Regions from separate parts of the Solibacillus isronensis genome, predicted to be linked through region 2. Evidence: riboswitches for the same ligand, from Rfam matches in the RefSeq annotation. Region 2 holds a riboswitch; each other region holds the start of a gene.
The links. A riboswitch is a leader RNA that binds a small molecule or an ion and turns the genes downstream of it on or off. The one in region 2 is predicted to bind S-adenosylmethionine.
Positions count from the first base shown of each region.

Region 1 (3,037 bases), on a different contig from region 2:
TCTGTTAAAACAGTTTCTGAACTATATGCACCACTTTCTGGTAAAGTTGTTGCAATCAACGAAGAATTACTGGACAATCCTGAATATGTAAATGAATCACCATACGGTAATGCATGGATGGTTACTGTTGAGTTAACAAGTGAAGCAGAAGTAGACGAGTTATTAGACGCAGATGCTTACACTGCATTAATCGAACAATAATATGAAACACTAAAGCCTTCTATATAAAGGTTTTAGTGTTTTTTTGTTATTCTATATATAAAGGTGTCGAATGAAAGGAAGCGTGTTATATGGGAAGATGCATTGTTGTAGAAGGACGTGCCGATAAATTGAGATTAATCCCGATATTAGCTGAGGACGTGACAATTATTTGTACAAATGGCACAATAAGTGAAGTCAATTTGATTGATTTATTGGAAGAATATGAGCAAGATGAAATTATCACTATGTTTGATGCAGATAAAAACGGTGAGAAGTTACGTAAACTGATGAACCGTGCATATCCCGAAGCGACACAGCTTATCATACCTCATGAATATGTAGAAGTAGAAAAAACACCTACTAAAATCTTAAGGGATATTTTACTACAGGCAAAATTTTTAGTAAAAGAAGGATGACAGTATAATGGAACAATGGACGAAACAGCAATGGGAACAGAACGTACAACAGTATGATCAGACAGCGTTTTTCTTATATACGCCTATGTGCGGCACTTGTGAAGTGTCGGAAAAAATGTTGGAAGTAATTGAGAAATTACTCCCAGATCTTCCGCTTGGTATGGCAAATATCAATTATTTAGGGGATTTACCATATGAATTGAAAATTGAAAGTGTACCTTGTTTAATCGTTTCAGACAACGGGGAACTAACGAATAAAATTTATGCATTTAAATCCGTACCGTTTTTGTATGAAATATTAAAAAAGTAATTGACGTAGTCACTTTGTCGTGATAAAGTAACATTCATAATAATAAAACTTAATAACGTTGCTCTTATAAAGAGAGGTGGAGGGAAGTGCCCTATGAAGCCCGGCAACCAGCGTTTACGCAAAGGTGCCAATTCACACAAAGTTTAAACTTTGAAAGATGAGAGAACGGTTTACCGTATAAATGTATGTGAAACCTTTCTACTTGTCTTGGTAGAAAGGTTTTTTTCATTCAACGGAGGTTTTGAATGAGAATAGAACATGATTTTGAAATAGCAGGAAGGTTATTTCAATTTAGAAGGAGTACAACCGATGATTGATATACAAAATATTACAAAAGTGTATAACACGAAAAACGGTAAACTTACAGCAGTTGATAATGTAAGCCTATCGATTAACAAAGGTGAAATATACGGAATTATCGGCTACAGTGGTGCCGGTAAAAGTACGATGATCCGCCTGCTGAACGGTTTGGAAAAGCCAACAACAGGTTCTGTCATTGTAGGCGGCCAGGATATTGCAAAAGCTTCCGGGGCAAAATTACGAGAAGCACGCCAAAAAATAAGTATGATTTTCCAGCACTTCAATCTGCTCTGGTCACGTACAGTTGAAGAAAACATTGCATTTCCACTTGAAATTGCAGGCGTTTCAAAAGCTGATCGTGAAAAGCGAGTAGAAGAGCTGATTGAACTCGTAGGTTTAAAAGGAAGAGGGAAAGCGTATCCTTCACAATTGTCAGGCGGTCAAAAGCAGCGTGTCGGCATTGCACGAGCGTTGGCGAACAACCCGGAAGTACTTTTATGTGATGAAGCGACTTCAGCGCTTGATCCGGAAACAACGGATTCAATTTTGGAATTACTGCTCGATATTAATAAAAACATCGGACTTACAATTGTACTCATTACACATGAAATGCATGTTATTCGCAAAATCTGTAACAGAGTAGCGGTAATGGAAGCCGGTAAAGTAGTGGAACAGGGAGATGTATTGCAAGTGTTCCAGCATCCTCAAGCACCAATTACGAAAAACTTCGTATCACAGGCTTCTGGTGAAACACAGGAAACGCAAGCATCACTGGAACAGATTTTAGCCAATTATCCAGAAGGCAAAATCGCTAAATTAACATTTGCAGCGGCAACGACAGAACAGCCTGTCATCTCACAAATGATTAAGCAATTTGACGTAGTTGTTAATATAGTGCATGGCAAAATCTCAAATACAACGGGCGGTTCGTTTGGTACATTGTTTATTCATATCGATGGCGAGCCAAAAGCAGTCGCGGAAGCATTAAGCTTTTTAGCAAAGCAAGAAATTCAGGCGGAGGTGATTGAGCATGTTTAATCAATTATTTCCGAACGTAGATTGGGGTAAAATGCTCGAAGCAACATATGAAACAATTTATATGACGGCTGTTGCGACAGTCATCACATTTATACTAGGACTTCTAATTGGTATTGTCTTATTTTTAACGAGCGACAATCAATTATGGGCAAATAAAATTGTACACTTTTTGACAGGGTCACTCGTGAATATTTTCCGCTCGATTCCATTTATCGTCTTAATCATTTTATTAATTCCATTTACTAAGTTTTTACTTGGAACAATCCGTGGCGCCAATGCAGCATTACCTGCGCTAATTATTGGGGCAGCACCGTTTTATGCGCGCATGGTATTAATAGCATTAAGAGAAATTGATAAAGGTGTCATTGAAGCAGCCCGCTCAATGGGAGCGAAAACTTCTACGATTATTTGGAAAGTGCTGATCCCGGAAAGCTTACCGGCATTAATTTCTGGTATTACTGTTACTGCGGTAGCTTTAGTAGGATATACAGCAATGGCCGGCATTATCGGTGCGGGTGGTTTAGGTAACCTGGCATTCCTTGATGGTTTTCAGCGTAACCGAACAGATGTGACATTAATGGCAACTGTTTTAATTTTAGTTGTAGTATTCATTATCCAATTTATTGGGGACTTCATTACAGCAAGAGTGGACAAACGATAGTTAGTGGCTCATAAAAGGCCGTAATTATAAATAATGGTGCATCGAAACAATATGGACGCAAACTTTAAAAAAGTGCGCGTCTATAAGGGAAATAATCAGAATATAAAAAAG
Region 1 covers NZ_JAMBOC010000002.1:49,318-52,354, reverse strand. The annotation lists gene gcvH (glycine cleavage system protein GcvH) at 1-201, shown strand, start outside; gene M3166_RS12060 (toprim domain-containing protein) at 291-617, shown strand; gene M3166_RS12055 (thioredoxin family protein) at 625-927, shown strand; SAM riboswitch class I at 989-1,091, shown strand; gene M3166_RS12050 (methionine ABC transporter ATP-binding protein) at 1,237-2,265, shown strand; gene M3166_RS12045 (methionine ABC transporter permease) at 2,258-2,926, shown strand.
Region 1: another riboswitch for S-adenosylmethionine. It lies ahead of M3166_RS12050 (methionine ABC transporter ATP-binding protein); the one in region 2 lies ahead of M3166_RS18540 (bifunctional homocysteine S-methyltransferase/methylenetetrahydrofolate reductase).

Region 2 (3,037 bases):
ATCAGCGCCTGCAGCTAAATATTCACGGTGAATTTTGCCTAAAACATCGGGTCTCGTAAGTACCAGGTTTTCATTACAACCGTCTAAGTCTTCCCCGCCAAAATCTTCATATGTTAGGTTTTCTGCCTGAAGCATCGTCCCCATGGCACCATCAATGATAAGTATTCTTTTTTGTAATTGCTCATGAATTGGGTGATTATACATTCGACTGAACTCCTTTACTTTCCACATCATATTGTTTTACATAGTCCATTAATTCCAGCGTCATATCATAGCGTAAAAACGGTGTAATTAAATAAATACCATTAAAATATTTGCATGCCGTATCGAGCAGCTCTTTCGCAATTGCGATTCCTTCTGCTGCCGATGCTTCCTTGTCGTCCCCGCAGGCAGCCATACGCGCAAGTACTTCATCGGACAATTTAATGCCCGGTACTTCATGATGTAAAAATTCCGCGCTGCGTGATGAAGTAAGTGGCATAATCCCGATATAAATCGGTGTTTCCAAATTCTTAGTCGCCTCATAGATTTCGATAATCTTTTCTTTCGTATAAACCGGCTGTGAAATAAAGTAATCTGCACCATGCTCGATTTTCTTCTCTAAACGGGCAACAGCACGATCCAACACACGGACATTCGGATTAAAAGCAGCGGCCACCGAGAAATTCGCCTGTTTACGGAGTGACTTCCCAGTAAAAGAACCACCTTTATTTAACTGCTTAATTAAGGAAATGAGCTCCATTGACGAAACATCATATACGCTCGTCGCCCCCGGGAAATCCCCCACTTTTGTTGGGTCCCCTGTTACGACCAGAATATCATGAAGCTCCAACGCATCAAGTCCCATTAAATGTGACTGAAGCCCAATTAAATTTCGGTCACGGCACGTTAAATGCGGCAATGAACGAATTCCGTGCTCTTTTAAAATAGCGGCCATCGCGATATTGCTGATGCGCGGCGAAGCAAGTGAGTTATCAGCCATCATAATGACATCGGCTCCCGCTTTTGCCAGCTGTTTTGCCCCTTCGACAAACCCATCGATTTCCAGGTGACGCGGTGTATCCAGCTCAACAATAACAGAGCGTTCACGTTTTGCTTTTTCGTGGAGCGGCTCTTGTTTACGTGGCTCCGGAATACGGACGAATTGTGTAGACCTGTGTTTTTCTTCCTTCGTTTCGATTGGTTGCATATTTGCCAAACGTTTTTTTACGGCTGCAATATGCTTCGGTGTCGTCCCGCAGCACCCGCCAATTAAACGGACTCCTTGGTTTACAAGTTCAACGGCTGCACGTGCGAAATAGTCGGTTTCCGATTCATAGACAACACGACCATCTTCAATATCTAATAATGATGCATTTGGGTAAGCCGATAGAAAGGCCTTATTCGGTAAATTGACTCCTTCAAATGCCTGAATCGTATGGAAAGGACCTAATCGGCAGTTACTCCCAACAATATCTGCACCTAGTCTTTCTAAATCCTGAAGTGCTTCATTTAAAGACATTAAATTTTGAAGGACACCCGGCTCCTGCATTGTCACTTGGGCAATGATCGGTAAATCAGTCATAGAACGTAATAGATGGACACAATGCGATAATTCTTCAAAATCGTAATACGTTTCCAGTAAGAATCCATCTGGTTCACCAGCTAGTAATACTTCCGCTTGTTCTTGGAACGCAGTTAAAATTTCGTCTAATGTCGCATCACTTTTTCGGATTCCACGAATACCACCGATTGTCGCCAGCACATATTGTCCATCCAGGGAAGCAGCACGCTTTGCAATTTTTAACGCAGCTTCATTAAACTCCTTAACACGATTTTCATAGCCATAACGTGCAAGCTTAATTCGGTTGGCTCCGTATGTATTTGTCTGAATAATATCTGCACCCGCCGCAATATATTCACTATGAATTTTTTCTATAATATCAGGACGTGCAATATTCATCTCTTCATGACAATAATCCAATCCATATGAATAAAGAAGTGTTCCGATTGCCCCGTCTGCTGTTAAAACCCGTGTTTGTAATTCTTCAAGTAAACCCATTGCCTTCACTCCATCATTTACAGTATTTTCAGTATATTAACGATACAAAAAAGCCTTCTTTCATTAAATAAAAGAAGGCATAATAGTTATCAACTTAATCCCTTCTCATCTTCTGGCATTTGCCACTGGATTTAGCACCTGACTTAACGTTGGTTGCTGAAGTTTCATCGGGCCAGTCCCTCTACTTCTCTTGATAAGAAAATAATATGAATTTTTAAAATAATTAAATGAATCATAACGTTATCTAATACTTCCGTCAATACCCTTTAGCCGAATGAAGTATTTCTTTACATAATTCGACTAATAATTTGTTCAGCTGTTTTTTTTCCATTTAAAATACAGGCACCGATTCCTACTCCGAAATAGGCACATCCCGCTAATAGAACATTCGGGTAATCATTTGCCAGCTGCTGTATAACTTCCGATAATGCTTCATTATGCGCCAAATCATAGCGGGGCATTTGGTCAACCCACTTTGTTACATTGACGACTGTCGGCTCCGCTTCAACACCTAAGCTAACACGTATATCTTCCAGTGCAACTTTCGTAAGTTCTTCATCAGACATAGCAACCAACTCTTCATAACGCGGATTAATATTTTTATAAAACAGGCGAACAAGTAAATTACCTTCCGCCGATGTATGTTTCCATTTACGGCTCGTCCATGTTGACGCATTGCAAACTAAATCACTATTATGCGAAACGATAAAGCCTGTACCATCTGCCGGTAAAATATCATCCGGTACATCAAAGCCCAAATACATCGTTAAAGCAGATGCCGTCGTGAACTTTTTCAACTGTTCTTCCAGTGAGTCATCCTGTATGACATGACGTACTGTTTCATTTGGAACAGCCAATACAACAACATCCGATAAAATTATTTCTTCTTCCAGCACGACTTCATATTGCTCTTCTTTTTTACGGATTTGCTTTGTTACTGTATTTTTCATGAATTCAACTTCCGGCAGCTGTTCCTCTAAGCGATCGATCAATGCC
Region 2 covers NZ_JAMBOC010000010.1:18,136-21,172, reverse strand. The annotation lists gene metH (methionine synthase) at 1-204, opposite strand, end outside; gene M3166_RS18540 (bifunctional homocysteine S-methyltransferase/methylenetetrahydrofolate reductase) at 197-2,041, opposite strand; SAM riboswitch class I at 2,144-2,241, opposite strand; gene hemG (protoporphyrinogen oxidase) at 2,329-3,037, opposite strand, start outside.

Region 3 (3,037 bases), on a different contig from region 2:
CGGGAAAACGTATTCCGGTAAATTGAACAGCGCGCTGATTTCCTTAGGATTTGTACGGGCACCACCGATATAGCAAATGCCGTAACCCATTGATTCAGCTGCAATAACGAAGTTTTGAGCAAATAATGCAACATCTGCTACTCCTACAAGCACGTTTTCAGCCGTGTCAGCAGAAATATCAACCCCATGTTTTTGACCGGCTACTTGCAAACGTTTGAAATCTACGCAAAACAAGAAAGAGGCGCCCGCTGTTTTGAACTGGAATTCATTTTTAGACAGTTCACCAAGCTTCGTTTTCTTTTCTTCATCCGTTACCCAAATGACACTGTAGGCCTGTACAAAATGCGAACTTGCCGCCATTTGTGCTGTTTCGATTAAATCGATGACAGTTTCTTTAGAAATTTCCTCACCTGTATATTTACGAACAGATGTATGACTGCGTAATAATTCTTTTGTATTCACGTGAACATCTCCTTTTTATGTAATAAAAAACTTAAATATATAACCTTCAAGCTTATTTTAGTCAATATTTTACTTGAAGTCGATTATTAACGTCTGTTCAATTCATAGAGAAGGAATTTTTGCATATCGTTAAATACAGATAAGAGTAATCTGAATAGAAATCTGAAAATTTTAATTTTTTGTGTTGACATATCGGATTAGTATGTTTTATACTGAGACTCAACGATGGAACACAAATCACATAACTCTTATCAAGAGCGGCGGAGGGAATAGGCCCTGAGATGCCCGGCAACCAGTAAGTGATGAACTGACTAAGGTGCTAATTCCTACAAAATGGACAATCATTTTGAAAGATAAGAGGAGGCAAACTTGCTCATGCGCAACCCTCTTCTTAACTGAAGAGGGTTTTTTTCATTTAAAAAATCCTCCTCAAAAAACACCGATTTCACCATCGATTAAATTTTTGGGGGTAATAAAATGACAAATTTAAGACCAGAAACTTTATTATTACACGGGGGACAAAAGCCAGACCCGGTAACAGGTGCAATTGCAGTTCCCGTTTACCGCACAACAGCCTATGCATTTAATGACACAGCTCATGCGCAACGTCTATTTGCATTACAGGAAACAGGCAATATTTATTCTCGTATTATGAACCCGACAGTCGGGGCATTTGAAGAACGGGTTGCTTTATTAGAAGGGGGTACAGCTGCAGTAGGGCTTTCATCTGGCGCAGCAGCAGTAGCATTTTCGATTTTAAACGTTGCCGGTGCAGGGGATGAAATTGTTGCGGCAGGTTCACTTTACGGCGGGACTTACAATTTATTCGCCACTACATTGCCTCGCTACGGCATTACAGTAAAATTTGTGGATGAATCAGATCCTGCAAACTTCCAGGCGGCAATTACGGATAAAACGAAAGCAATCTTCGCTGAAATTATCGGAAATCCAAGCTTGAAAGTACTGGATATTGAAGCGGTAGCAAACATCGCTCATGACAATGGTCTTCCTTTATTAATCGACAGCACATTTGCTTCCCCATACGGAAGTAATCCGATTGAATTCGGTGCGGATGTTGTTATCCATTCTGCAACAAAATGGATTGGTGGTCATGGAACGACAATCGGCGGGATTGTCGTTGATGCAGGGAAGTTCGACTGGACACAAGGAAGACATCCAGGATTTACAGAACCGGATACTTCTTACCATGGTCTACGCTACGGGATTGACACAGCAGGCGCTGCATTTGCGACAAAGCTTCGTGTTCAACTATTGCGTGATTTTGGTCCAACATTATCTGCTGACGCAGCATTTAACTTCCTGCAAGGACTTGAAACGCTTCATTTGCGTATTGTCCGTCACAATGAAAATACACAAAAAGTTGCCGAGTATTTAAGAGACCACCCATTTGTGGAATACGTAAATTACAACGGCTTTGAAGATTTTGAGACACATGATTTGGCGAAAAAGTACTTGAAAAACGGCTTTGGATCTATCATTACGTTCGGCATTAAAGGTGGACGCGAAGCCGGTCGCCAAGTAATCGATAACGTAGAATTGTTTTCACACGTAGCAAACGTTGGGGATGCCCGTTCATTGATTATCCACCCTGCGAGCACAACGCACCAACAGTTATCTGCTGAAGAACTAAAAACTGCCGGCGTATCGGAAGAGCTCATTCGCTTATCGATCGGGTTAGAAGCAGCAGAAGATATTATCGCAGATTTAGAACAGGCATTAGCGAAAGTTGCGGCTGAAGTAGGCGCAGAAACAAACGCATAAACCTTTAAAAAAGGCTTAGCTTTTCCCATTCGAGAAGCTAAGCAATTTTTAGAAAATTAATCCCTACTATTTTTATAAGTTTTATTGACAAATTTAATACCAAGTAATACAATTGGGATAATAATATTACCAACCGGAAAAATTTAAAGTGATGTTGCAGCATCATTGGAAGAAAAGGAGTTGTTCAACATGGGGAAAGTATACAGTGCACAAAACATTGCAGCCTATATTATTTATGAACTTAATGACGTAAAGGAATTTGTGAACGCTTGCGCTATCCAGCAAATTTTGGCGGATGTGAATACGATGTGGCAGCATGTTTTTGGACACAGTGCCTACTCTGAACAAGCTCACGATCTTGCCACAGCAGGTTATGTTGTAAAAGAAGTTGCCGAGGAATACAAAATTCATGGTACAGCCCATATTTTATCGCCAGCCAGAGAGTGGTTCTTAAAATATGGTGAATTTCAGTTAGTGGAGCGCCCATACGCGGTCCCTGACTACTCGGCAAAAGAGGAAATCGTCATGACCAAGATTTTAACTGCCTATCGTTTACGGGCCTATAATGATGTAAACGTGGCAGTATAAAATAATTCCGGAACACTAGCGAGCCCCCTTGCTAGTGTTTTTTTATTTGGTGATTTTTTACACGGTGTATATGGTTTATTAGAAGTATGGAAACGATTATTAGAAGAAACTTTGGGGATATTAGAAGAAATGTTGATGTTATTAGAATTTGGGTGAATTTGAGGGTTGGGTACGCTTATTTTCCAGGCAGGAAATGGTTGTTGAA
Region 3 covers NZ_JAMBOC010000003.1:139,129-142,165, forward strand. The annotation lists gene nfsA (oxygen-insensitive NADPH nitroreductase) at 1-462, opposite strand, end outside; SAM riboswitch class I at 708-822, shown strand; gene M3166_RS14465 (O-acetylhomoserine aminocarboxypropyltransferase/cysteine synthase family protein) at 940-2,244, shown strand; gene M3166_RS14470 (hypothetical protein) at 2,434-2,832, shown strand.
Region 3: another riboswitch for S-adenosylmethionine. It lies ahead of M3166_RS14465 (O-acetylhomoserine aminocarboxypropyltransferase/cysteine synthase family protein); the one in region 2 lies ahead of M3166_RS18540 (bifunctional homocysteine S-methyltransferase/methylenetetrahydrofolate reductase).

Region 4 (3,037 bases), on a different contig from region 2:
AACTTCAATTTGGTTTAACACAGTAATCCGCGGCGATGTAAACAAGACAATAATTGGCGACCGTGTCAGCATCCAGGATTTGAGCTGCCTTCACCAAAGTCCCGCTTACCCTCTCATTATTGAAGATGAAGTAACAGTAGGTCATCAAGTTACATTACATAGCTGTACAATTAAGAAACGTGCTTTAGTTGGTATGGGTTCCATCATATTGGACGGAGCCGTTATAGGCGAAGGAGCATTTATCGGTGCCGGTAGTCTTGTGCCACCGGGAAAAGTGATTCCTCCCAACTGTTTAGCGATGGGACGCCCAGCAAAAGTTGTACGTGAAGTAACTGCAGAAGATCGCGCAGATATGGATCGCATTATTTCCGAATATGTAGCGAAGGGACAATACTATAAATCACTTCAGAAATAATTTCACACTCATTTACTGTTTATCGAAATCTCTACCTATAATATAGGAAGTTTACTGGAAATTACAAAAAAGGAGCTATCCATTTAACCGGATGCTCCTTTTTATTTTATTAGATTCCTGCTTTTGCTTTTAATTCAGCTGCTTTATCCGTATTTTCCCATGGCACATTTAAATCTGTGCGACCGAAATGTCCGTATGCTGCTGTTTGTTTATAGATTGGGCGACGTAAATCAAGCATTTTAATAATGCCTGCAGGACGTAGGTCAAAGAGTTCACGAACCCAGTTTACGATTTGTGATTCTGCTACTTTTCCTGTACCAAATGTATCAACAGCGATTGAAACAGGTTGTGCAACACCGATTGCATAAGCAAGTTGCACTTCAGCACGGTCTGCTAAGCCAGCTGCTACAATATTTTTGGCAACATAGCGTGCTGCATACGCTGCAGAGCGGTCAACTTTTGTTGCATCCTTACCAGAGAATGCTCCGCCACCGTGACGTGCATAACCGCCGTAAGTATCAACAATAATTTTACGTCCTGTAAGACCTGCATCTCCTTTAGGTCCGCCGATTACGAAGCGACCTGTTGGGTTGATGAAGTACTTTGTAGCTTCATCCAATAAATGAGCAGGAACTACCGGTTTAATAACGTGTTCTTTAATGTCTGTTTGGATTTGTTCCAATGTTGCTTCTTCATCGTGCTGTGTTGAAATAACGATTGTATCTACACGAACAGGTTCATTGTTTTCATCATATTCGATTGTTACTTGTGTTTTACCATCCGGACGTAAATATTCCAATTCGCCTGATTTACGCACTTCTGTTAAACGACGCGCTAATTTGTGAGCTAAAGAAATAGGCATAGGCATAAGTTCCGGTGTTTCGTTACATGCATAACCAAACATTAAACCTTGGTCGCCTGCACCGATTGCTTCAAGTTCATCTTCAGTCATTGAACCTTCACGTGCTTCCAATGCCTGGTCAACACCTTGTGCAATGTCAGGTGATTGCTCTCCTACTGCTACTAGTACTGCAAGATTTTCAGCATCAAAGCCATACTTACCGCGTGTATAGCCGATTTCTGCTACTGTATCGCGGATAATTCCTTTCATATCTACATAAGTAGAAGTTGTAATTTCACCAGATACTAATACTAAGCCTGTTGTTACCGTAGTTTCACAAGCTACACGTGCATTTGGATCTGCAGCTAAAATAGCGTCTAAAATGGCATCCGAAATTTGGTCACAAATTTTGTCCGGATGTCCTTCCGTTACACTTTCTGATGTAAACAGTCGACGATTTGTCATGTCATTTCCTCCTAAATCACTTTGGCAATTGTTTTTTATTGATACGGTACTCATTACCCATGTCCGTTATATTGCAGGAATTACGCTGATGCGTAGCTGCCTTTTTAACGTCAAGCTATATTTGCTTTAACACGAGGGTCTGAAAGGCTGTAACTATATAATTTTCGTTCAGTACGAAATTGTAAAACAAAATAAAAAAAATCCTTTCTCTCATAGCCGTGTTCATCACACGTGAGGAAAGGATATTACGTTTCGTTACCTTTCACTCTTATCGTTCAAGGGAAATTTTGCCCTTGCATCAGGTTGGCACCAACACGTATAAAATATACGCAGGTTGCCGGGTTTCATAGGGCCTGCCCCTCCACCAGCTCGGGATAAGAGTATCCGTTCAATTAAACATCTTACGCAAAAATTCAAGTACTGTCAACAAATTTTGACTTTTTTCGATCTGCTAAAATTTACGAAAAAATAATTTGCAATTAGTATAGATTATTTCACTTAATGTGTTATACTATTTTTGAATTAGGAATCAACTCCCCTCTATAAGGGAATACTATAAAAAAGGATGGTATTTAATAGATGAATTCGGTAGAAATTGCTAACGAGCTGAAAGAACTTTTAAACGGGGAAAACATCAAAACTCAATTATCTGTTCCACAATTAATTGAAAAAGCTACATCACGCGGAGAAGCATCGCTAACTGTTGAAGGCGCATTACGTGCTGAAACAGGCAAATATACTGGCCGCTCTCCTAAAGATAAATATATAGTAGAAGAAGAAATTTCAAATGACAAAATCGATTGGGGTAAAGTAAACCGTCCGATCTCTGCAGAAGTATTTGATAAACTTTATGTAAAAGTTATAAATTACTTAAAAGAACGTGACGAGTTATATGTATTCAACGGTTTTGCTGGTGCAGACAAAGAGTCTCAATTATCTATTAAAGTAATTAACGAATATGCTTGGCATAATCTATTCTGTCATCAATTATTCATCCGCCCAACAGCAGACGAATTGGCTAAACACGTTGCCGAGTTTACAATCGTATCTGCGCCAAACTTCAAAGCAGATCCGGAAGTAGACGGTACTGGATCGGAAACATTTATTATAACATCTATCGAAAAGAAAATCATCTTAATCGGCGGAACTGAGTACGCAGGTGAAATGAAGAAGTCAATCTTCGGTATTATGAACTACTTATTACCTGAACAAGGTATCTTCCCAATGCACTGTTCTGCAAACGTTGGAGAAGAAGGCGATGTAGCATTATTCTTCGGTTTATCTGGTACAGGAAAAACTACTTTATCAGCTGACAA
Region 4 covers NZ_JAMBOC010000001.1:14,364-17,400, reverse strand. The annotation lists gene M3166_RS00100 (gamma carbonic anhydrase) at 1-415, shown strand, start outside; gene metK (methionine adenosyltransferase) at 525-1,721, opposite strand; SAM riboswitch class I at 1,987-2,102, opposite strand; gene pckA (phosphoenolpyruvate carboxykinase (ATP)) at 2,301-3,037, shown strand, end outside.
Region 4: another riboswitch for S-adenosylmethionine. It lies ahead of metK (methionine adenosyltransferase); the one in region 2 lies ahead of M3166_RS18540 (bifunctional homocysteine S-methyltransferase/methylenetetrahydrofolate reductase).